Regions from separate parts of the Allobosea beijingensis genome, predicted to be linked through region 3. Evidence: predicted binding sites of a transcription regulator. Region 3 holds the regulator's gene; each other region holds the start of a gene.
The links. Region 3 encodes LexA, which represses DNA repair genes until DNA is damaged. Its sites were predicted from a motif close to TGTTCNNNNTGTGTTCNG; they were not measured.
Positions count from the first base shown of each region.

Region 1: Q9235_RS22940 (putative DNA modification/repair radical SAM protein) is a predicted target of LexA. The motif match lies at 5,105-5,122, and genes of this name have one in related genera.
Region 2: Q9235_RS14910 (helicase-related protein) is a predicted target of LexA. The motif match lies at 2,843-2,860, and genes of this name have one in related genera.

Region 1 covers NZ_CP132359.1:4,794,655-4,802,740, reverse strand. The annotation lists gene Q9235_RS22955 (amidase) at 1-1,353, opposite strand, end outside; gene Q9235_RS22950 (hypothetical protein) at 2,316-2,456, shown strand; gene Q9235_RS22945 (UdgX family uracil-DNA binding protein) at 2,422-3,864, opposite strand; gene Q9235_RS22940 (putative DNA modification/repair radical SAM protein) at 3,861-5,093, opposite strand; gene Q9235_RS22935 (biliverdin-producing heme oxygenase) at 5,275-5,817, shown strand; gene Q9235_RS22930 (GAF domain-containing protein) at 5,814-7,523, shown strand; partial or broken gene Q9235_RS22925 (peptide ABC transporter substrate-binding protein) at 7,454-8,086, opposite strand, start outside.
Region 2 covers NZ_CP132359.1:3,116,978-3,125,063, forward strand. The annotation lists gene Q9235_RS14895 (outer membrane beta-barrel protein) at 1-947, opposite strand, end outside; gene Q9235_RS14900 (KpsF/GutQ family sugar-phosphate isomerase) at 1,098-2,072, shown strand; gene Q9235_RS14905 (MerR family transcriptional regulator) at 2,218-2,637, shown strand; gene Q9235_RS14910 (helicase-related protein) at 2,925-6,263, shown strand; gene Q9235_RS14915 (RNA-binding S4 domain-containing protein) at 6,408-6,716, shown strand; gene fdxA (ferredoxin FdxA) at 6,887-7,222, shown strand; gene Q9235_RS14925 (CarD family transcriptional regulator) at 7,599-8,086, shown strand, end outside.
Region 3 covers NZ_CP132359.1:1,622,814-1,630,899, forward strand. The annotation lists gene gltX (glutamate--tRNA ligase) at 266-1,687, opposite strand; gene Q9235_RS07880 (ComEC/Rec2 family competence protein) at 1,860-4,151, shown strand; gene lexA (transcriptional repressor LexA) at 4,145-4,852, opposite strand; gene Q9235_RS07890 (molybdopterin molybdotransferase MoeA) at 4,933-6,144, opposite strand; gene moaC (cyclic pyranopterin monophosphate synthase MoaC) at 6,144-6,626, opposite strand; gene trpC (indole-3-glycerol phosphate synthase TrpC) at 6,623-7,429, opposite strand; gene trpD (anthranilate phosphoribosyltransferase) at 7,437-8,086, opposite strand, start outside.

The DNA of each region.
Region 1 (8,086 bases), 2.4 Mb from region 3:
CCCCATTGGCAATCCGGCCTCGTTGAATCCCGCCGGAACGCTGACGGCGGGAGCGCCCGCGAAGGTCGGCCCTATGACGACCTCCATCCAGCGATGATAGCTGTCCATTCTGCGGCCGGCGATTTCGGTCGGCCAGCGAGTTTCCGCCGCGAAGGGGAAGACCTGCGCCGAGGGTAGCAACAGGAAATCGAAGCGCTCGAACGCCCGGAGCAGGGCCTTGTGCCAGGCGCCGCGCGCGAGGCCGGCCTCGTAGACCGCGAGCCCGCTCTGGCCATGGCCTTTCTCGATTTCCCAGATCGTCTGCGGGTTGAGGAGGCGCCGCGTCTCGGGATTGCCGTAGTCGTTCTGGTGCCGGCCGCTGATGCTGTGGCTACGCAAGGTCGCCCAGGCTTGCCAGAGGCGCTCGGGGTCGAACGCGATCGTCGCGGCCTCGACCTGTCCGCCCGCGGCCTCAAGGAGCCGGGAGGCCTCTTCGCAGAGCTGCAGGACGCCCGGCTCGAACGGTAGATGGCCGCCGAGATCGCCGAGCCAGCCGAAGCGCACGCCCTTGAGCGTCTGGCGGAGTCCGCGCCATTGCGTCAGCTTGGGATCGTCATGGGAGAGCGGCGCCCGCGGATCGGAACCCGCCTGCACCGACAGCAACATGGCGACGTCGTCGATCGAGCGGCCCATCGGGCCCTCGACGGCCATCTGGCCGTAGAACGGGTCCAGCGTTTCGGCCGGAATGAGCCCTTGCGAGGGGCGGAAGCCGAAGACGTTGTTGAAGGCGGCCGGGTTGCGGAGGGAGCCGCCCATGTCGCCGCCATCGGCGACCGACAGCATCCGCAAGGCCAGCGCGACGGCGGCGCCGCCGCTCGACCCGCCTCCCACCCTGGACTGGTCATAGGCGTTGCGCGTGAGGCCGAAGATCGGGTTGTACGAGTTGGAACCGTAGCCGTATTCGGGAACGTTGGTCTTGCCGATGATCAAGGCGCCGGCAGCCCGCATGCGCTCGACAATGATGGCGTCCTGGTCGGGCACGAAATCGGCGAAGAGATGCGAGCCGAAGGTCGTCCGGAGGCCCTTCGTCAGGGCGAGATCCTTGATCGCCTGGGGAACGCCGTGCAAGGGGCCGACGGCCTCGCCCCGCGCCAGCGCCTCATCGGCCTTGCGTGCTTCAGCCAGAAGCTCGGCCCGCGGCCGAAGCGAGATGATCGCGTTGACGGCGGGGTTCACGCGTTCGATGTGGTCGAGATGGGTACGCATCACCTCAGCCGCGCTGACATCGCGCCGGCGGATCAGCTCCGCCAGCGCCACGGCGCCGAAGGCGCAGAGCTCGGGAAACGCGCGCGCAGCGGGAACGCTTTCATTCATCGTGACGACCTCTAACCAAGGCTTTGGCGGATTTTGTCCTGGACCCTGTTAGGGACGCCCAGGCGCCGAAGGATCAGCGCGGCCCATCGTGCTCAGGAGAACGGCTTTCGTCAAAAAAGAAGCCTGCCGCGCGATGCAGGCAGGCCGTTTTGGGATGCGAGGGCAGAGGCACGGCCCTGACCATCGCTCGCTTCGTGCAGCCGCAACGCGATGTCATGTTCCTGAATTCCGCGACGGTGCTACCGAGGCCAGCAGCGAGGGCAAAAAGCTGCCGCGGGAAGGTTTCGCTACGACGATGTCGCGGCACTGGTTTCTCGGATGCGACTAGTGCGGAGGCGTCGACTCAGTCTGACCCGAGATCAGCAATATCCGGCCTGCTGCGCCTGGATGATTTCGACATCGTCGACCCGACTGAGCCGGTATCGGCGAGGCGGGCAATGCGGTCTCGACTATAACCTTATTCCAGCGGGTCCGCGATGTAGAAGCCAAAGGCCGAAGCGCAGGCCAGAACGACGCTGATTTCAAGCAAGCCCATGATCTCCTCCTCACAATGCCGAGGAAGCAACCACTTCAGCCTCGCCATTGTTCCGCCATGTTGCGTTATGCAGGGCGGAATCTTGTGGTGGCGACCCAGGTCCCCGGAAACAGCCGCATTTGCTCGCGGGCGATAGACTGGATCTCGCCGCAAAAGCCTGAACGAAAAGCCCCGTCAGTCGAGCTGCCGGGGCGAGTTTGGTTCCGAGGTGAAACGAGAGACAGGTGAACGCCGGTGGGCGGCCCGAGGTTCCATTGCTCACGACTGCTCCGATGCCATCGGTAAGAGGCTGGATTTGTGAAGGCCATGAACCCGGCGGCCAGTTTTTCAGGCGCTGGAATTCGCGAGCCGCAAGCCATGATGCGACCGCCGCAGCAGCGCCATGAAAGTGGGCGCCTGATCGAATATCTCGGAGAGGGACGAGGCGATGCTGACGCCGCTGGCGGACAAGGCCGTTTTCCTGAAAAGCGGAGCGGTGGATCGGTCGTACGGCATCTGCGGCGGCAAAGCCGCTTCTACCTCCCCGATATTGCTCAATGCCGGAATATACGTTGTTGAACGCGAGTGAGGTCTGCGACGAACCGGGCATATTCGCGAGACCGAGCATCCTCGTCCGGAAGGCGCAGCAGAAATGAGGGATGGACGGTGGCCAGCAGCGGCGTGCCGTCTTCGAGCGCGAGCTCGCTATCCCGTGCGCTTGCCAGCGAACCGGCATGCCCCGTCAGCGATCGCAGGGCGCTGGCGCCGAGGGCAACGACAAGCCGGGGTTTCACGAACTGCAATTCGAGATCGAGCCAGAACCGGCAGGCCTTGATCTCCCCGACATTCGGCTTCTCATGGATGCGCCGTTTGCCGCGCAGGTGGAATTTGAAATGCTTCACCGCATTGGTGACATAGGCGCGTGCGCGATCGAGACCGGCCTCCTTCATCGCCCGATCGAAAACCTGCCCTGCAGGTCCGACGAATGGCCGGCCAGCAAGGTCCTCCTGGTCTCCAGGCTGTTCGCCGACGAAGAGAACCGGCGCGTCCAGCGGACCCTCTCCGAAGACCGATTGCGTCGCGTTGCAATGAAGGTCGCAGCGCGTGCAGCGTTGCGCGGCGGCGGCGGCATCCTGCCAGGACGTCATCGCGGGTTCATCGGCCGGCATTTCGGGACGGTGCCGAAGCTGCCTGACATGACGCGCGGGTGGCTGCGTCGGGGCGCGCATCACCATATCCTCTGCTCGCCGGGCGGCGTTTGCGATCAGAGGCACAATCAATTCAGCCTCGGGCAAGTTCCGCCAGTATTTCACCGGCATCTCGCTTTTCATCGCCTTCGGCTTCAGGCGCGCCGGATTGAAGATATTGGCGTAGTAAGTGAGCCAATAGGCTTCCATGGCATCACCATCCGGCGCATCAGCCTTGCTGGCGGCGGGGCCGAACTGCAGCGTGCCGCCATCCCAGTGCAGCGATCCCTGCGGTGTCATGATCGACCAGGTCATCCCGGCGAAGCGTCCCGTGAAGAAGCTCGCGACCCGTTCGAGAATGAAATGCTCCGGCTCGAACCAGGCGATGAAAGGGCCGTCCTCCCCCGCGCCCGACACCGCCCGGAAGCGGACGAAGGCCGTCATCTTGTGTAGATCGCGGCGCACCGAGCGGGCCATCGCCTCGGCGCGTGCGATATCGGGATCGGCTGCATTGTCGAGCAAGCGCGGCTCGTCCTGCAAACGCAGCAGCAGGCGGTGCAGCAAGACGAAGCGGCCGGCATCCCGATGACAGACGACATTCTCGGCAAGCTCGATGAAACGGCGAGACACGGTTAGCGTGGCGCCTCTGTCTTCGACCGGGGCGACGCTCCCGATCACGAACAATCCGGCATCGTCCTCGCTCGTCAGCCAGGCGACGGCCTCGGGCCGAACGCCGGCCAGCGCCAGCCGGCGCGTTTCCCGACGCCAGCCGGCAAAATCCGCAGGGCCGTTCAGCCGGGCCGCAATCACGGGAAAAGCGACAATTGCCGCGGTTGCGGCATCAGCCGGGCCCGCAGGTTCTGGGCGTCGAGGCCGCCGCCCGGGCGCCAGCCCTCCGCCAGGATGAAATGCCGGATCGTCGCGAGCGATCGCGTCAGCCGGCCGACATCTTCCAGCCTGAGCCGGCGAAACCGCCGCGAGGCGAGGATGCGATCGACACTGCGCGTGCCCAGGCCCGGCACCCGCAGCAGGGTTTCGCGATCGGCCCGGTTCACGTCGACGGGGAAGCGTCCGCGCTCGCGCAGTGCCCAGGCGAGCTTGGGGTCGAGATCGAGATCGAGCATCTCGTTGCGCCCCAGAATTTCCTCGGTCTCGAAACCATAGAAGCGCGTCAGCCAGTCGGCTTGATAAAGCCGGTGCTCGCGCATCAAAGGCGGCGGCTGGAGCGGCAACTGGCGCGAGGCATCCGGGATCGGGCTGAAGGCCGAGTAGTAGACGCGCTTCAAGCCGAAGCTGCCATACAACCAAGCACTGCGCTTCAGGATGGCGGAATCGCTCGCGCCATCGGCGCCGACGATCATCTGCGTGCTTTGTCCTGCGGGCGAGAAGGCAGGGGCCTTCTCGCTCTTGTCACGTTCCTCCCGCGCTGCCTCGATCTTCAGCTTGAGGCCACCCATCGCGCTTTTGATCTCGCCGGCCTGCTTCTCCGGAGCGAAGCGGGCGAGCGCCGCTTCGCTCGGCAGTTCGACATTGATCGACACCCGGTCCGCGAACAGCCCCGCGCGCTCGATCAGATCGCGGCTCGCACCGGGGATCAGCTTCAGATGGATATAGCCGCGGAACCCATGTTGCCGGCGCAGCGTTTCGGCCACTCGCATCAGTTCCGCCATCGTGTAGTCGGCAGAGCGGATGATGCCCGAGGACAGAAAGAGACCTTCGATATAATTGCGGCGGTAGAAATTCAGCGTGAGTTCGACGACCTCTTCGACCGAAAAGCGGGCGCGGCGGACATTGCTCGACGAGCGGTTGATGCAGAAGACGCAGTCGAAGCTGCAGAAATTCGTCAGCAGTATCTTGAGCAGCGAGATGCAGCGGCCGTCAGGCGCGTAGGAATGGCAGATGCCGGCGCCGGTCGTCGAGCCAAGCCCCTTTCCGTCCCGCGAATCCCGCTTGGTGGTGCTGCTCGATGCGCAGGAGGCGTCGTATTTCGCGGCGTCGCTGAGAATTTCCAGCTTCTCCAGGACCGTAAGCTGTGCCATCGCCCTTCCTTTGTTCACTATATGTTCCTAAGACAATCTCAGGCCGAATTCAAGCCAGTCCATTGGACAGGGATGCCGTGCGGACCAGGAAGGGGAGAAAATCCGCAATGAAAACAGCGCGGATTTCACTGATATCGGGTTATAGCGATGCCGAGGCGGAACGATTCCAGGTGCCCACGGAATGATTGAGATCAGAAGTTTCCTGCGCGATGAGACCAACGAGCTTCATCGCGAGCTGGATGCCATCGTTGGCGTGTTTTCGAGCCGTTCCGAATATGCCAACTTTCTGCAGGGCACGTTTCGGCATCGCGCGCCGGTCGAGGCCGCCTTGCTCGAAGCGGCGGAATTTTCGCCCTGGCGACCGCGCAAGCTCCTGCCGGAACTGACGGCGGACCTCGCCGATCTGGCGCTACCGCTCCCGGCGGCCGACCCGTTCCATCTGTCAAATGACATCGCTGCCCAGCTCGGAGCCGCCTATGTTCTGGAAGGTTCGGCTCTTGGGGCTCGCGTGCTGGTAAAGGGAGTGGAAAACCTCGGCTTCGGGGCGGCTTTCGGCGCACGTTACCTCTCGGCGCAGGCCGGCTCGCTCGATCAGTGGCGCACGGTTCTGGTCGCTCTCGAAGGGCTCGACCGCCAAGTGTGGGATGCCGCGGCGCAATCGGCCAGGTCCGTTTTCCTACACGCCATCCAGGCCTTTACATCGGAAGAACTCTCTCCCGCATGACGACCGTTGATCTGACGAACTGCGATCGCGAGCCGATCCATATTCCTGGCAGCGTCCAGCCCCATGGCTGCATGATCGTGTGCGATGCCGAGGCGGTGACGATCCGGCGCCATTCCAGCAATGCCAGCGCCTTCCTCGGCCTTGGGGAGTTCGAGCTGGTCGGCCGCAGGCTCGAAGAGATACTGGGCGGACCGGTCGTGCATGAGATGCGCAATGCGCTAGCCCGTTCTGGCGTGCCCTCCCGCGCGGGCCTGATGCCCCGCTATCGCCTGCCTTCACTGGATCGCGAGTTCGATATCTCGATCCATGCTTTCAAGGGCAATGCCATCATCGAGTTCGAGGAGAGCGTTTCGGCCGGGCCGAGCTCGCCGCTCGAATTCGCCCGGACGCTGGTCGGCCGGCTCTCGGACGTGACGACTCCCGCGCAGCTCATCAAGAACGCGGCACGCCTGCTGCGGGCCGTGCTCCAGTACGACCGCGTGATGATCTACCAGTTCGCGCCCGACGGTTCCGGCAAGGTCGTCAGCGAGGCAAAGCGCCCCGACCTCGAAAGCTTCATGGGGCAGCATTTCCCGGCGAGCGACATCCCGCAACAGGCACGGCAGCTCTATCTGCTCAATCCGATCCGCGTCGTCTCCGACGCGAGCGGAGAGCGCTTCCCGATCATGCCCGTGCTGGATGCGGCGGGCGAGCCGCTCGACCTGTCTTATGCCCATCTGCGCAGCGTTTCGCCGATCCATTGCGAGTACCTGCGTAACATGGGCGTCTCTGCCTCGATGTCGGTCTCGATCATCGTCGACGGCGCGCTTTGGGGGCTGATCGCCTGCCACCATTACAGCCCGCGCTCGCTCCCGATGAACCGCCGGATCGCGGCGGAAATCTTCGGCGAGTTCTTCGCGCTTCAACTTGGCGCCCTGACGCAGAAGCAGATGCTGCTCGCAGCCGAGCGGGCGCGGGATTTCCTCGACGGCCTGCTTTCGTCCGCCGCCCATGTGACCGATGCTTCGGGTTTCCTCGGTCAGCACCTCGCCGCGTTCCGCAATCTCGTCGAAAGCGACGGGGTCGGGGTCTGGGTGAATGGCGAGTGGCGTGCCGAAGGCAGCGCGCCGCCGGCGGAATTCGCCGAGGAACTGGCCGCTTTCGCCGGCTCGGTCTGTGAAGGGCGGATCTGGGCGACGACGGCGCTGGCTGAGGGGTTGCCATCAGCGCGCACTTACGCCGACGCATTCGCCGGTATGCTCGCGATCCCACTCTCCCAGCTTCCACGCGACTACCTGTTCTTCTTCCGTAAGGAGCTGGTCCACACGATCGAATGGGGCGGAGACCCCAACAAGACCTATACGACCGGCCCCCATGGCGACCGTCTTACGCCTCGGCAGAGCTTTGCCGTCTGGAAAGAGACCGTGGCCGGCCATTCCAAGATCTGGACGCCTGTCGAGCGTGAGTTGGCCGAATCTGCGCGTCGGACCCTGATCGAGGTCGTGCTGCGCCAGAGCGAACTGCTGGCCGACGAGCGGAACAAGGCCGAAATCCGCCAGAAAATGCTCAATCAGGAGCTCAACCACCGGGTCAAGAACATCCTCGCCCTGATCAAGTCGATCGTCGCCCATCCGCTCGCCGAAGGCGCCACGATCGAGAGCTTGGTCGACTTGAACTGCTTGGGCTCGTTGACGAAGCTCGCCGTCGCGGTGCCGCCGCGGCCATAGATGAACTTCTGGACCGAATCGCGGTCGATCAGCAGGTTGATCGCCTCGCGCACCTTCGGGTCCGACAGGGTCGGGTGCTTGGTCTTGACGCTCGAACGCTCGCCATCGACCTCGGTCCACGGATCGGTCGTGTTCAGGATGATGAACTCGATATCGCCCGAAGCCACGGCGCTGATCTTGCCGCGACCGCCGGTCTCCATGCGCTTGAGAACCTCGTCCTCGACCTGCAGGTTCCAGGCGTAGTCGTATTCGCCGGTCTGGAGCACGGCGCGAGCGGCCGAGACCGCGTCACCGCCGCCCTTGACCTCGATCGTGTCGAAATGCGGCTGATTCTTGATGTGGTAATCGGCGAAGCGCTCGCCAGTCAGGACGTCGCCCGGCTTGAAGTCGACGAACTTGTAGGGGCCCGTGCCGATCGGCTTCAGGTTGTCCGGGGCTTCGCGAGACTTGGCGCCGACATAGTCGCCGAAGCGGTGCTTCGGCAGGATCTGGCCGACAGTGCCGACGAAGGGGTCGGCCCAGAACGGCGTCGGCTGCTGGAAGATCACCTTGACGGTGTGCTC
Region 2 (8,086 bases), 1.5 Mb from region 3:
TAAGCGGCGCGCAGACGCAGGCCGTACTGCGTCATGTTGCGGTCTTTCTGCGAGAGCACCGCGCCGTTCGACAGGCGGGCATCCTCGTAGTCGCTGCGGTCGACCGAGCCGCGCAGCGTCAGTTGCAACCGGTTGATGTCGTGGGTGACGCCGGCGGAGGCGCCATACTGGTAGATCTGCGGGCGGCCGGTGACGGCGGCGCTCAAGTCGGGTGAGCCCGGGCGCTGCGTGTCGAGCTTGACCCGTGATTCCAGGAGGATGCGGGTGTCGCGCGTCGCATCGAGCCGCAGGTCGAGATTGCCCTCGGCATCGGGGCGCGAAGCGTCCTTGGCGCGGAAGAATTCGAGATAGCCGCCGCGCAACTGACCCTTGAGCTCATGGACGTTCCAGTCGGACTGGATCGCCAGCTCGCCCTCGTGCCGGCTATAGGCTGAACCCTTTGCTCCAGGTGTCGATGTGCGTTGCGGATTGGTGTCGTAGCCGATCGAGTTGGTGATCGCCGGGCGCAAGGTTATCGAGCCGATCCGGATGCCGAGCGCGGCGTAAGGGTCTTCCTCGCTCGCCGGGCGACGCCGGGGCGGCGGCGGAGCGGGAGGGGGAGGCGGCGGCAGCACGGTGACGGCGGGTTGCGGCGGCCGGAACTGGCGCTGGGTGACGCCGCGAAGCGCCGGCGCCTGAATGGACTGGCTGGCGCGGGGAGGCTGGCGTCCCGAGACGGCCGAGCCCTGACGCTGGATCATGCCCGCCGGATCGCGAACAGCTTCCGGCTCGGCGGTGGCCGGTGTGAGGGCTGGCTGCGGGGCCGCGGGCTGCTGGGCAACGTAAGCCGGCGTGCCGGTCCTGAGATTGCCGCGCGGCATCTGCTGCGCCTGCGCTGCCGTATGGGCGAGCGCGAGCCCGGCCAGGGCCGTGCCGGACAGAAGCAGGGTCGTCACGCGGCCGGACACGGGCGTCGCAGGGCTCCAGAGGGCGGGGCGCGTCGATGGCGCGCTTGGTTAATGGAGTTAGAACGAACAGGGTTAAGGAGCCGTCAACGCTGTCTGGGCGTGTCGGCAGATGGTGGAAATGGCCGGCGTCGCCGTGCTACAGCGCCGGCCATGACAGCCGATATCCGCGACTCCGCCCTCCGCACCATCGCCACCGAGCGCGCCGGGCTCGACGCGCTCCACGACGCGCTGGCGAATGGATTGGGCGGGCCTTTCGCCGAGGCGATCGCGATGATCCGCGCCTCGAACGGGCGTGTGATCGTCTCCGGCATGGGCAAGTCCGGCCATGTCGGACGCAAGCTCACGGCGACGCTGGCTTCGACCGGCACGCCCGCGCATTTCGTCCATCCCGCCGAAGCGAGCCATGGCGATCTCGGCATGGTCCGGCCTGAGGATGTGGTGATTGCCTTGTCCTGGTCCGGCGAGGCGGTCGAGCTTGCCGCGCTCGTCGGCTATACCCGCCGCTTCCGTGTCGGGCTGATCGCGATCACCGCCAATGCCGAGAGCACGCTGGGCAAGGAAGCGGATATCGCGCTGGTCCTGCCCAAGGCGACGGAGGCCTGTCCGAACGGGCTCGCGCCGACGACCTCGACGACGATGCAGATGGCGCTTGGCGATGCGCTGGCCGTGGCGCTGCTGGAAGCACGCGGCTTCTCGCGGCAGGACTTCTTCGTCTACCACCCCGGCGGCAAGCTTGGCGCCCAGCTCAAGACCGTCGAGAGCATCATGCATCGCGGCGCCGACCTGCCGCTGATCGGGCTCGACACGCTGCTGCCCGATGTCATCGCGATGATCTCGGACAAGGGTTTCGGCTGTGCCGTGGTCATGGACCTGGATGGCAAGCTCGCCGGCGTCGTCACGGACGGCGACCTGCGCCGCAAGACGGCGATGGGCGGCGGCATCTCGCTCCGGGCGCGCGACATCATGTCGGCAAATCCGCGCCGCGTCGGTCTCGATACGCTCGCGGTCGAGGCGCTGGAGCTGGTCAACCGCAGCCGGATCACGGCGTTGATCGTGGTCGACGGCGAAGACCGCCCGGCCGGACTCGTCCATGTCCACGACCTCTTGGCGATGGGCGTTGCCTGATCGCGGGCGGCACGTCGCCAAACGCAACGCAGCTCCAGCTCCCCGCGTTTCATCACTTGCCGAGGGTATGCTGCTCTCCTATCTAAAGCTCCAGAAGCTATAGCTCTTGGAGGCTGTCATGACTGCTGCCGGCAAACTCGAACGCGTGATGCCCATCGGTGCGCTCGCCGATCGCACCGGGGTGAAGGTCGAGACCATCCGTTATTACGAGCAGGTCGGGCTCCTGCCGCCGCCTGAGCGTTCCGAGGGTAACCAGCGCCGCTATGGCCGGCGTCATGCCGAGCGGCTCGCCTTCATCAAGCATGCGCGCGATCTTGGCTTCGCGGTCGAGAACATCCGTACATTATTGAAGCTTTCCGACACGACCGGCATGGCCTGCGACGAGGCGCATGCGATCTCGGTCGCTCATCTCGACGAGGTCCGCGACAAGATCGCGAAACTGCGCTCGCTGGAGAAGGAGCTGGAGCGGATCGCGACCACCTGCTCGGGCGGTGTCGCGGCTTGTGATTGCGCCATCATCGAGGCGTTGGCCGATCATCGGCATTGCGACCAACTCCGTCATTGAGCGGTGCGGCAGGTCGGAAATCTGCTTTGCCCCTCGTCTCCGGGGTGAAAAGGCTTAAATAGGGTTTCTGCCGGGTGGCGTTGAGCACTGCCTGGCCACGCCAATCGGGAGGCCGCGATGACGACATGGCCCATGCCGCCGGGGAACGGACACCGAAAAGGGAACAAAACCCGATTCTGCCGGAGTCAGCGATTCGGCCCCGCTTCGTTCCAGACTCGTTCTTGCATGGTCGGCTTCTAAAACCTGCATCAACCCCGTCCACGCTCCCGCCCGCATGGGCGGGCGAGATGATCGGCTCTTTCGCCTTGCTTCCTTTTCGTTCGCTGCCGCCCGCCGCCCGCGCCAATAGCGTCACGGCCGTGCTGGGCCCGACCAATACCGGCAAGACCCATCTCGCCATCGAGCGCATGATCGCCCATCCCACCGGGATGATCGGCTTGCCGCTCCGCCTGCTCGCGCGCGAAGTCTACCAGCGCGTCGTCGACAAAGTCGGGCCGCAATCCGTCGCCCTCGTCACCGGCGAGGAGAAGATCAAGCCGGAGCGGCCGCGCTTCTGGGTCTGCACGGTCGAGGCCATGCCGCGCGACCTCGCGGTCGATTTCGTCGCGATCGACGAGATCCAGCTCGCTTCCGATCTCGACCGCGGCCATGTCTTCACCGATCGTCTGCTGAACCGGCGCGGCCGGGCCGAAACCATGCTGATCGGCGCCGCGACGATGAAGCCGCTGATCGAGCAACTCATGCCGGGCGTGAATGTCGTCACCCGTCCGCGTCTGTCGCAACTCACCTTCGCCGGTGACCGCAAGATCACGCGCCTCGCGCCGCGCTCGGCCATCGTCGCCTTCTCGGTCGAGGAGGTCTATGCGATCGCCGAGCTGATCCGCCGGCAGAAGGGCGGGGCGGCCGTGGTGCTGGGGGCGCTTTCGCCACGCACGCGCAACGCGCAGGTCGAGATCTACCAGTCCGGCGATGTCGATTATCTCGTCGCCACCGACGCGATCGGCATGGGGCTCAATCTCGACGTCAACCACATCGCCTTCGCCGCCGACAAGAAGTTCGACGGGCACCATTACCGCAAGCTCAACCCGGCCGAGTTCGGCCAGATCGCCGGGCGCGCCGGGCGGCATCTGCGCGACGGTACTTTCGGCACCAGCGGGCGCTGCCCGCCTTTCGACGCCGAGCTGGTCGAGTCGATCGAGAATCACCGCTTCGAGCCGATCCGCCAGATGCAGTGGCGCAATTCCGATCTCGACCTGCGTTCGGTCGGCGGCCTGCTGGACACGTTGAACCTTCAGCCATCCGAGCAGGGGCTGACGCGGGCGCTGATCGCCGAGGACATGACGACGCTGGAAGTACTGGCGCGGGACCCGGATATCGCGAAGCTCGCGCAGGGACGCGCCGCGGTGGAGCGGCTCTGGGAGGTCTGCGGGCTGCCGGATTATCGCAAGATATCGCCGATGCAGCATGCCGATCTCGCGACGACCCTGTATCTGCGATTGATGCGTCATGGCCGGCTCGACAGCGACTGGTATCAGGCGCAGCTTGCCGCGCTCGACCGCACCGATGGCGAGATCGATACGCTCTCGGCGCGGATCGCGCAGGTCCGGACCTGGACCTATGTCGCGAACCGTCCTGACTGGTTGCCTGATCCAGAGCATTGGCAGGGCATGGCTCGTCTTGTAGAGGACAAGCTGTCAGACGCTCTGCACGAGCGGCTGACCCATAGATTTGTCGATCGGCGCACCAGCGTGTTGATGCGCCGCTTGCGGGAGAATGCGATGTTGGAGGCTGAGGTCACCGCGACGGGCGACGTGCTCGTCGAGGGCCAGCATGTGGGGATGCTGCAGGGCTTCCGCTTCACGGCGGATCCAAAGGCCGGCGGTTCCGAGGTCAAGGCCCTGAACCTGGCGGCGATGAAGGCGCTCGGCTCCGAGATCGAGGCCCGTGCAGCGCGCGTCGTGCTCGCGGGCGACGATGCCTTCGTGCTGTCGCATGACGGGCTGGTGCGCTGGACCGGCGAGCCGGTGGCGCGCCTGACGGCCGGCGAGAAGGTTCTGGAGCCGCGCCTGCGCCTGCTCGTGGAAGAGCATCTCAATGGCCCGGCGCGCGAGCAGGTCGAGGGCCGGCTCAATCTTTGGCTGAAGAATCACATCACCAAGCTGCTCGGCGCCGTGCAGATTCTCGAAGCGGCCGAGAACGTCACCGGCATCGCGCGCGGCATCGCCTATCAGGCGGCCGAGGCGCTCGGCGTGCTCGAACGCTCCAAGGTCGGCGAAGAGATGAAGGCGCTCGATCAGGAAGGCCGTGCCGCGCTGCGTCAGCTCGGCATCCGTTTCGGCGCTTTCCACATCTACATGCCCGCGCTGCTGAAGCCCGCGCCGCGGGCGCTCGCCGCCCAGCTCTGGGCGCTGAAGCATGGCGGGCCTGAGACGGCCGGGCTCGACGACATCGCCCATCTCGCAGCGTCCGGCCGGACCTCCTTCCCGGTCGACAAGGCCGTGCCGAAGGGGCTCTACCGCGCCGCCGGCTACCGCGTCTGCGGCGAGCGGGCCGTGCGCGTCGACATCCTCGAACGCCTCGCCGATCTCATCCGCCCAGCGATCGCCTATCGTCCCGGCGTCACGCAGGGCACGCCGCCGGTTGGCGCCGCCGATCAGGACGGCTTCGTCGCCACCGGCGCGATGACCTCGCTCGTCGGCTGCGCGGGCGAGGATTTCGCTTCGATCCTGCGTTCGCTCGGCTATGTCTCGGTCAAGCGCCCGGGACCGGCGATCACCGTGCCGCTGGCGCCGCCCCCGGCCGCGACCGAGCCGGCACAGCCGGTCGTGGCTGCTGAGGCGGAGGCCGCTCCGGCAGAGGATGAAGCCGTCGAGGCCACCACTGCTGCGGAAGGCCCAAGCGAGCCTGCGGTCGCGCTCAACGCGGATGGTCTGACTGAGGGCGAGACTGTCGTCGTCGAGGCGCCGGCCGTTGAGACGGCGGATACGCCGATCCTGACCGAGGCGGAACTGGATGCGGCGCGCGAGCCCGTGCCTGCCGACGCCATGGTCGCGCTCCCGGCTGCCGCTGCCGAGGAGGCGACGTCCGTTGAAACCGTTGCCGAGGAAGCTCCTGCTGCCGAGGCCGCACCTGCCGAGCCCGAGTTGATCGAGGTCTGGCGGCCGCATCGCCATCAGGGCGGGCGCCGTCCCGAGCATGGCAATCCGCGTGGCCGCCGCGAGGGCGGCGAGCGCCGCGAAGGTGGCGAGCGTCGTGGCGGCGACCGGCCGCAGCGCGAAGGCCGCCCCGGTGGTCCACGTCGCGATGGACGGCCAGACAACCGGCCGGCGGCTGCCGCCGGCGAGGGCGCTCCGGCGCCGCGCCAGGATCCGCGTCCGCGGCAGGACGAGCGACCGCGTCGCGACGATCGGCCGCAGCGCCAGGATCGCCCCGAGGGCAATCGTGGTCCGCGTCCCGATTTCAAGCGCGATGGCCGCCCGGGCGGTCCGCGCCGCGACGAGCGGGGTGGAGCCGAGCGCTTCCAGCAGGCGCCGCGTCCGCGCCCGGCCAATCGCGAGCCGGACCCGGATTCGCCCTTCGCCAAGCTCGCGGCCCTCAAGGCCCAGCTCGAAGGCAGCAAGAACTGACGCTGTTGCCATTCCGCGTTTCTCCGAACCGCGGAATGGCAACAGCTCCTCGTGTTATCGCATGTTCGCTGACGCGGACCTTCGGTTCTTCACGCGAACCGGTGCCGACTTCGTTTGAAAATGCTTCAGGGAGGAGCGGGCCGTTTGCAGGACGATCGTCAGCGCCTCGACAAATGGCTCTGGTTCGCGCGCTTCGCCCGCAACCGCCCGATGGCCGTGCGCCTGGTGGAGGACGGTCATGTTCGTGTCGAGGGCCGCCGATGCGATAACCCGGCTCAGGGCATCAAGCTCGGGGCTGTACTGACGCTCGCCTTGCCGCACGCGACCATCGTGATCAGGGTCCTCGGCTTCGCCGAGAGGCGCGGCTCCTTCACGGTCGCCCAGCAGCTCTACGAGCGGCTCGACGGTGGCAGCGGCGATGCGTCGCTTGCGGAGGCCGGGGACGGGGATTAAATCCGCGCCCTGTCAGCCGACGGGCGCCGCAAGCGGGCCGGGGAATGAAATCTTCTCCACGGCGCCTCCCGAATGACAGATCGTTCTGCAAGAGATCACGAAAACGACCTTGAAACCTGCGCCGGGCAAGGGTTTATGGGGCTGTTTAGAAGTGTTGGAAGGGCCGACCCATGACCTATGTGGTCACCGAGAACTGCATCAAGTGCAAGTACATGGATTGCGTCGAGGTCTGCCCGGTCGACTGCTTCTATGAAGGCGAGAACATGCTCGTCATCCATCCCGACGAGTGCATCGATTGCGGCGTCTGCGAGCCGGAATGCCCGGCCGAGGCGATCAAGCCCGACACCGAGCCCGGCCTCGAAAGCTGGCTTCAGCTCAACGGCAAGTTCGCCGCAAGCTGGCCCAACATCACCCAGAAGAAGGACCCGCCGGCCGATGCCAAGGCGTTCGACGGGGTGGCCGGCAAGCTCGAGATGCTCTCGCCGGAACCGGGCGAAGGCGATTGATTCAGGCCGGTCTTTTCCGGCCGCGCTGCATTAACCACGACCTCGCCATGCCGCCGCAGGGGAGCGCCGTCCGGCGTTTACCTTTGATTCGGCGTGTTTTTTGTGCTACAAGCTAGCCTTAGTCGAAGTCGTTCCGCATGCCCCTGCGAGATTCCAGCAATCGGGGCGCCCCCAGAGATCAAAGACCATGAAAGGCCGGCTTCGACGCCGGGCTTTGATTGTCGTTCTCGCCGGGGCCCAATGAAACAATCGACTAGGGAGCGTGAGGCGGTGCGTTTTCACAGCGTCGCATCAGGCGGAAAGTCTCCTGCCGGCCGGCCGGGGACCAGATCATCACGTGCTCGCGTCGAGCGGGCCGGTCAGGAGTCGTAACGGCATGTCCACTGCGAAGAAAGCTGTTGTGCGCCAGGGTTTCAAGACGGGCGAGTACGTCGTCTATCCGTCCCATGGTGTCGGTCAGATCACGGCGATCGAAGAGCAGGAAGTCGCGGGTTTCAAGCTGGAACTGTTCGTTGTCAGCTTCGCCAAAGACAAGATGACGTTGCGTGTCCCCACCGCCAAGGCTGCCAGCGTCGGCCTGCGCAAGCTCGCCGATGCCGACTCCGTCGCCAAGGCGCTGACCACGCTCACCGGCCGCGCCCGCGTTAAGCGCACCATGTGGTCGCGCCGTGCTCAGGAATACGAAGCCAAGATCAATTCCGGCGATCTCGTCGCCATCGCCGAGGTCGTGCGCGATCTCTACCGTTCCGAGGCCCAGCCCGAGCAGTCCTATTCCGAGCGCCAGCTCTATGAGGCTGCCCTCGACCGCATGACCCGCGAGATCGCTGTCGTCGACGACGTCACCGAGACCGAGGCGCTCAAGAA
Region 3 (8,086 bases):
CGCGAGCGGGTCGTTTGTGGCCGATGCAGGCGCTTCCGACCCGCGATTTTCCCGAGGCTTGGGGTAGCTTAAGGGGCGCAATTGCTAGCTCAGCCGGCTCGAACCACCCGGTTGTCATTCCGGGGCGCGCCAAGGGCGCGAACCCGGAACCCACGACTGGGCGAGGCGCCTGATGCCAGGTGGCTGGCCATTCACCCAGTCGTGGATTCCGGGTTCTCCGCTGCGCGAAGCCCCGGAATGACAAGGTGGCCTTGTTTGCGCCTGCTCAGGCAGCCTGATCTGCAAGTCGCGCCAGCGTCTCCTCGCGGCCAAGCACGGCCATGACGTCGAACAGGCCGGGCGACATCGCGCGGCCGGTCAGCGCGGCGCGCAGCGGCTGCGCCGCCTGGCCGAGCTTGAGCCCGCTTTCCTCGACATAGGCGCGCACAGCCGCTTCCAGCGGCGCCGGCGTCCAGTCGTCGACCGCCGCGAGCTTTTCCGCGATCTTCGGCAGGCGTTGGCGGGCAGCCTCGTCGAGCAGGCCCCTGGCCTTGTCGTCGAGTTGGAGCGGGCGCTGGGCATAGAGATAAAAGGCGCTGTCTAGCAGTTCGATCAGCGTCTTGACACGCTCCTTGAGGCCAGGCATGGCGGCGAGGAGCTTCGCCTCCAGCTCCGGCGACAGCGTGGCGCCGACCCCGCGCGCCGGGCCGATCTCGGGCAGGATGACCTTGAGCGCCGCGAGCAGGTCGGCATCATCCGACTGGCGCATGTAGAGCCCGTTGAGGTTCTCCAGCTTGGCGTAGTCGAAACGCGCCGGCGAACGGCCGATCGAGGACAGGTTGAAGGCGTCGATCATCTCCTGCGTCGAGAAGACCTCCTGGTCGCCATGGCTCCAGCCGAGCCGCACCAGATAATTGCGCAGAGCCGCCGGCAGGTAGCCCATCGAGCGATAGGCATCGATGCCGAGCGCTCCATGGCGCTTCGAGAGCTTGGCGCCGTCAGGCCCGTGGATCAGCGGGATATGCGACATGCTCGGCACGTCCCAGCCGAGTGCGTCGTAGATCTGGGTCTGGCGGGCGGCATTGGTCAGGTGATCGTCGCCGCGGATGATATGGGTGACGCCCATGTCGTGGTCGTCGACCACGACGGCGAGCATATAGGTCGGCGTGCCGTCGGAGCGCAGCAGCACGAGGTCGTCGAGATTCTCGTTCTGCCAGACGACGCGGCCCTGCACCTCGTCATTGACCACGGTCTCGCCGGTCTGCGGTGCCTTGAGGCGGATCACCGGCTTGACGCCTTCCGGCGCGGTCGACGGATCGCGGTCGCGCCAGCGGCCATCGTAGCGCAGCGGCTTGCCCTCGGCGCGGGCCTTCTCGCGCATCTCCTCGAGCTCGGCCTGCGTCGCATAGCAGTGATAGGCCCGGCCGGCGGCGAGCATCTGCTCGGCGACCTCGCGATGCCGCGCGGCGCGCTGGAACTGGTAGACGGTCTGGCCGTCCCAATCGAGGCCGAGCCATTCCAGCCCGTCGAGAATCGCAGCGATCGCCGTATCGGTCGAGCGTTCGCGGTCGGTATCCTCGATGCGCAGCAGCATCTTGCCGCCTTGCCGGCGGGCGTAGAGCCAGTTGAACAGCGCTGTCCGGGCGCCGCCGATATGCAGGAATCCGGTGGGCGAGGGCGCAAAGCGCGTGACGACGGCGTTGCTCATTGGGAGGAAACTCCGGCCGGGCGGCGGAGAGCCGTCCGGGGCAAGACAGGGGAAGGGGCCGAGTCGCGGCATGACACAAGTCGTGACATGACAACCGGCGCGCGCCCTGTAACATGGCTTTGCCGGAACGCTAAGCGGTCAAATCGCAGCGCCGGCAGGGGGAGAGCGGGCGATGCAGCCGGCGCCGCCGGGGCAGGAGCGGGCACAGGGCCGGCGCGGCGCACGCGCCGATGCCTTGCCGGCTCGCCTTGGTGCCGTTGTCCCGCTGACCGCAAGCCTCCGTCCAACGCTTCGCCAGCTTTGGCTGCATCTCCAGCGAGGTTTCGCGCTGGAGGTCGAGCGCCGTCGCCCCTTCCTCTGGCTGCCGATCGCGATGGGCGCCGGCATCCTGCTCTATTTTGCGGCCGATCGTGAGCCGGCCCTGTGGGCGCCGCTGCTCGGCTTGATCCTCAGCAGCACAGCCGCCTTCCTCCTGCGCCTGCGTCCGCTCGCGTCGATGGCTTGCCTCGCGACGGCCGCTGCCTTCGCCGGCTTCGGTGCGGGGGTCTGGCGCACCGCCGATATCGCCGCGCCGATGCTGGAGCGCTCGCGCATCGGAAAGCTCTCCGGCTTCGTCGAGAGCGTCGAAGCGCGCGACAATGGCGCGCGGATCGTGGTCCTGGTCACGGACCTCGCCAATGTGCCGGCCGAGCAGAGACCGAAGCGCGTCCGCGTAAGCCTGCGCTCCGGCGCCGTGGCGCCGGGCGACCATATCGTCGCGACCGCGCGCCTGCTGCCGCCGCCGGGACCGGCGCGGGCGGGTGGCTATGATTTCGGTCGCGACGCCTTCTTCCGCGGCATTGGCGCCGTCGGCAGCATCTCCGGCAAGGTCGCGCTCGCGCCGGCACCCTATCCGATGCCCACCCGCCTTGCGATCGACGTCATGATCGACCGCGCCCGCAATGCCTTGACGAAGCGCATCGCCGAGGTCGGGGGCGGGCAGGGCGGCGCGGTCGCCGCCGCGCTCGTCACCGGCAAGCGCGGCCTGATCACGGAAGCCACGAACAACGACCTGCGCGCCGCCGGCATCTACCACATCGTCTCGATCTCGGGCCTGCATATGGTGCTGGCGGCCGGCACGATCTTCTGGCTGGTGCGCGCGCTGCTCGCCCTGTCGCAGACGGTGGCGCTGCACTGGCCGGTCAAGAAGCTCGCGGCAGTGGCCGCAATGCTCGGTGCGACCGCCTATTGCATCTTCTCGGGCAGCGATGTCGCGACCGAACGCTCGCTGATCATGACGCTGGTGATGCTCGGCGCGATCCTGGTCGATCGTGCGGCGCTGAGCATGCGCAATCTCGCGCTCGCCGCGATGATCGTGCTGCTGCGCGAGCCGGAAGCGCTGCTTGGGCCGAGCTTCCAGATGTCATTCGGTGCGGTCGCGGCGCTGATCGCCTTCGCCGAACGCTGGGAGAGAAGAGATCGCAGCGAGCCGCCATCGGCTTTGCCCTGGCCGCTCGGGCCGATCTGGACCGCGGCGCTCGGCATCCTCGTCACCACCATGCTGGCGACCGCCGCGACCGCGCCCTTCGGCGCCTATCATTTCCAGACCTTCAACCCCTTCGGCCTGCTCGGCAATGCCATGGCGCTGCCCTTCGTCTCGCTTTTCGTGATGCCGGCGGCGGTGTTCGGCGTGCTGGCCTATCCGTTCGGGCTGGACTGGCCAGCCTGGGCGTTGATGGGGCTCGCTTCCGACGTCGTTCTGAAAGTGGCACGCTGGGTCGCGACCATCGACCATTCCACCGTGACGCTCGCCGCCTTCGGTCCGGCTGTGCTGGCCTGCTTCGCGCTGGCGCTGCTTTGGCTGACGCTCTGGACCACGCCCTGGCGCTGGCTCGCGGCTCTGCCGCTGGTCTTCGGCGTGGCCATTGCCGGCAAGCCGGAGCGGCCGGAGATCCTGATCGAGCGTGACGGCTCCGGGTTGGCCGTGCGCGGCCCGGACGGGCGCCTCGCGATAGCGGGCAAACCCAGCCGCTTCGTCCTGCAGCAATGGCTCGCCGCCGATGGCGACAGCCGTTCACCCGACGATCCCAGCTTGCGCGCCGGCATCGCCTGCGATCGTCTGGCCTGCATCGCGCAGACGGCCGAGAAGCGCACCGTCTCCTACACGCGCGAGCGCCTCGCCATCATCGAGGACTGCCTGCGCGCCGATCTCGTCGTTACCGCCATCCCCTGGAACGGGGCCTGCAAGGCCAGGCTCGTCGAACGTATGGCACTCACGCGCGATGGCGCGACCTCGCTCTACCGGACGGCATCGGGATGGAGCAGCCGAACTTCGGAACCGACCACGGCCGATCGTCCGTGGTCCCGCCGGCGCGAGCCGCGTCCGGCTGTGTCGGCAAGCCCGCCGACCAGTCAACCCGCAACGGCGCAGCCTGCATCAGCCTCCGACACCGAAGCCGAGGTCGATACCGAGCGCCTTCAGTAGCGCCGCATCAGGTTGACGAGGCGGCCCTGGATCTTGACCCGGTCGGGGCCGAGTACGCGGGTCTCGTAGGCCGGGTTCGCGGCTTCGAGCGCGATCGAGGAGCCGCGCTTGCGCAAGCGCTTCAGCGTTGCTTCCTCATCGTCGATCAGCGCCACGACGATGTCGCCGGTATTGGCGGTGTCCTGCCGGCGGATGACGACGGTGTCGCCGTCGAGAATGCCGGCCTCGACCATCGAATCGCCGCGCACTTCCAGCGCGTAATGCTCGCCGGAGCCGAGCATGTCCGGCGGCAGCGAGACGGTGTGGCTGCGGCTCTGGATCGCGGAGATCGGCGTGCCGGCCGCAATTCGTCCCATGACGGGAATGGCGATGGAATGCCGGCTATCGTCCTCGGCGGGCCGAGGCTTGGCGACGCTCGGCTGAGCACCGAGGCCGCCTTGCACGACGGCGGGGCTGAAGCGGGGCCGCGGCTGCGGGGCGCCGAGCCCGTCCGGCATCTTGATGACTTCGAGCGCGCGCGCCCGGTTCGGCAGGCGGCGGATGAAGCCACGCTCCTCCAGCGCCATGATCAGGCGGTGGATGCCGGATTTCGAGCGCAGGTCGAGTGCGTCCTTCATCTCGTCGAAGGAGGGCGGCACGCCACTTTCGCGCAAGCGTTCCTGGATGAAGCGCAGGAGTTCATGTTGCTTGCGTGTCAGCATGGTCGCCGCCAGCCCCTCAAAGCGCAGAATCGAAACAAAGCACGAACACTATACGCGTTCTGCTTGTGTTCCGCAAGCCGCTACCGCAAGGGCAGGATCCGGCAGACATCGCCCTTCTTCGCCGGAGCGGCATGGGCCGGTCGGATCGTCAGGGCCTGCGCCCGCGCCAGCGTGCCGAGCATCGAGGAATCCTGCCGGTCGAAAGGCGTCGCGACCCAGCCCTCAGACGTCAGCGCAAGCTCCGAGCGCAGGTAGTCCTCGCGCTCGTCATTGCCGGGCATGTCGCGGCCGAGAATGGCAGGAATGCTGCGGTCGCGATCGACATCGGCGATGCCGAGCAACGCCTCGATCAAGGGCAGCACGAAGAGGTGGCCGCAGACGATCGAGGAGACGGGATTGCCCGGCAGGCCGACCACGACCATCCGGCCAAGCCGCCCGGTCATCATCGGCTTGCCCGGCCGCATCGCGATCTTCCAGAAGCCGAGAGCCATGCCGGCGCGTGTCAACGCCTCCTGTACGAGATCGTGCGCCCCGACCGAGGCACCGCCCAGCGTGATCAGCGCATCGGCATCGGCCTCGCTCGCCCTTGCGATCTTCGCAGCGAGATCGGCATGGTCGTCGCGGGCGATGCCGAGATCGAGCACGGTCCCGCCGGCCTTTTCAACCAGAGCGGCCAGCGAGAACGAGTTCGAGGCGACGATCTGGGCGCGGCCGACCGGCTCGCCCGGAGCGACCAGCTCGTCGCCCGTAGCGAGAATCGCGACCCGTGGCTTGCGCCGAACGGGCAGAGTCGGATGCGCCATCGCGGCGGCAAGCCCGAGCGCGGCGCTGTCGAGCACGCGCCCGGCCTGCAGCAGCACGTCGCCTTCGTGGAAATCGAGCCCGGCGGCGCGCAGGAATTTCCCTTTCGCCGGTGGTATCCGGACACGGATCACCGGGCTGCCGACGCCATCGGCGTCTTCCTGCATCAGGATGGTGTCCGCGCCCTCAGGCACCGGCGCGCCGGTGAAGATGCGCACGGTCTGACCTGGCCCGACGGCGCCCTCATAGGCCCGTCCGGCGGCGGATTCGCCGATGACCGAGAGCGAGACGCCTTCCGACATCTCGTCGCCGCGCACGGCGTAGCCGTCCATGGCCGAATTGGCGAAGGGCGGTTGCGTCCTCAGCGCCTTGACCTCGCCCGCCAGCACCCGCCAGGCGCATTGCGCGAGCGGCAGGGTTTCCGCACCGGTCGGCCCCGGAATGCTGTCGAGCAGTGCCTTGCGTGCGACGGGGACCGGGGTGAGTGCCATTAGCCTTGCTTCGCCTCGTAGTCGCCGGACTGGCCGCCGGATTTGTGCAGCAGGCGGATATTCTCGATCCGCATCGCCCGGTCGACGGCCTTGACCATGTCGTAGACGGTGAGACAGGCGACGGAGACGGCGGTCAGCGCCTCCATCTCGACGCCGGTCTGGCCCTTCATCTTGACCTCTGCACGCACGCGCACGCCCGGCAAAGCCTCGTCGATATCGAGATCGACGGCGATCTTGCTCAGGAGCAGCGGGTGGCAGAGCGGGATCAGTTCATGGGTGCGCTTCGCCGCCATGATGCCGGCGAGGCGCGCGGTCCCGAGCACATCGCCCTTCTTGGCGTTGCCGTCGCGCACGATCGCGATCGTCTCCGGCGCCATGACGATCTGGCCTTCGGCGATCGCCATGCGGGTCGTCTCGGCCTTGCCGCCGACATCGACCATATGCGCCTGACCTTGCGCGTCGAGATGGCTGAGCCGGCTCACGCCGCGACGGCCTTGCCGGTGAGCAGCGCCTGCGTCGCGGCGGTGACGTCGGCCTGCCGCATCAGGCTCTCGCCGACGAGGAAGCTGTTGACGCCGCTGCGGTTGAGCCGGGCGATGTCGGCATGGGTGAAGATGCCGCTCTCGCTGATCACGATCCGGTCAGCCGGGACACGCGGCGCCAGACGTTCGGTTGCCGCGAGATCGACATTGAAGCTGCGCAGGTCGCGGTTGTTGATGCCGAGCATCCTGCTTTCGAGCTTCAGCGCCCGGTCGAGCTCGGCATCGTCATGGACCTCGACGAGAACGTCCATGCCGAGTTCGCGCGCGGTCTTGTTCAAGGCCCTGGCGGTGGCGTCGTCGACGCCGGCCATGATGATCAGGATGCAATCGGCGCCCCAGGCGCGGGCCTCGTAGACCTGATAGGGCTCGTAGAGGAAATCCTTGCGCAGAGCCGGCAGGCCGGCAGCCTCGCGCGCTTCGGTCAGGAATTCAGGCTGGCCCTGGAAAGAAGGGGAATCGGTCAGCACCGAGAGGCAGGCCGCCCCGCCAGCCGCATAGGCGCGGGCGAGCGAGGGCGGGTCGAAATCGGCGCGGATCAAGCCCTTGGACGGGCTCGCCTTCTTGATCTCGGCGATCAAGGCCGGCGTACCCTGCGCGAGCTTGCCGGCCAATGCATCGGCAAAGCCGCGCGGCTTCGAGGCCGCACGGGCGCGGCGCTCGATCTCGGCCTGCGGAACGGCCGCTTTGGCAGCCGCGATTTCCTGGCGCTTATAGGCTTCGATCTTCGCGAGGATATCGGTCATGCCGGCCTCACGCGTTCGAGGCTTTGATGAGCGCTGCGAGCACGGCCTTGGCCTTGCCGGAATCGAGCGCGGCCGTCGCCTGGGCGAAGCCGTCCTTCAAATCCCCGGCCTTGCCGGCGACGAGCAGCGCGGCGGCCGCATTGAAGGCGGCGATATCGCGGAAACCGGTCTTGTCACCGGCGAGCACGGCATTGAGCGCCGCCGCGTTCTCCTCGGGCGTGCCGCCGCGCAGCACCTCGGGTTTGGCCGGTTCGAGGCCGACATCGGCCGGGCTGATCGAGAAGCTCTCGATCTTGCCGTTCTCCAGCGAGACGACGCGGGTCGGGCCGGTCGTGGTGATCTCGTCGAGCCCGTCCGAGCCGTGCACGGCCCAGACACGGGTCGAGCCGAGCGAGGCCAGCACCTTGACCATCGGCTCCAGCCAGGTCTCGGAGAAGGCGCCGATGAGCTGGCGCTTGGCGCCGGCCGGGTTGGAGAGCGGGCCGAGCAGGTTGAAGATCGTGCGCGTGCCGAGCTCGGTGCGCACCGGCGCGACATGGCGCATCGAGGCGTGGTGCGTCGGCGCGAACATGAAGCCGACGCCGGCCTCGCGGATGCAATGCTCGGTCGCGGCCGGATCGAGCCCGACCTTGACGCCGAGCGCGGTCAAAACGTCGG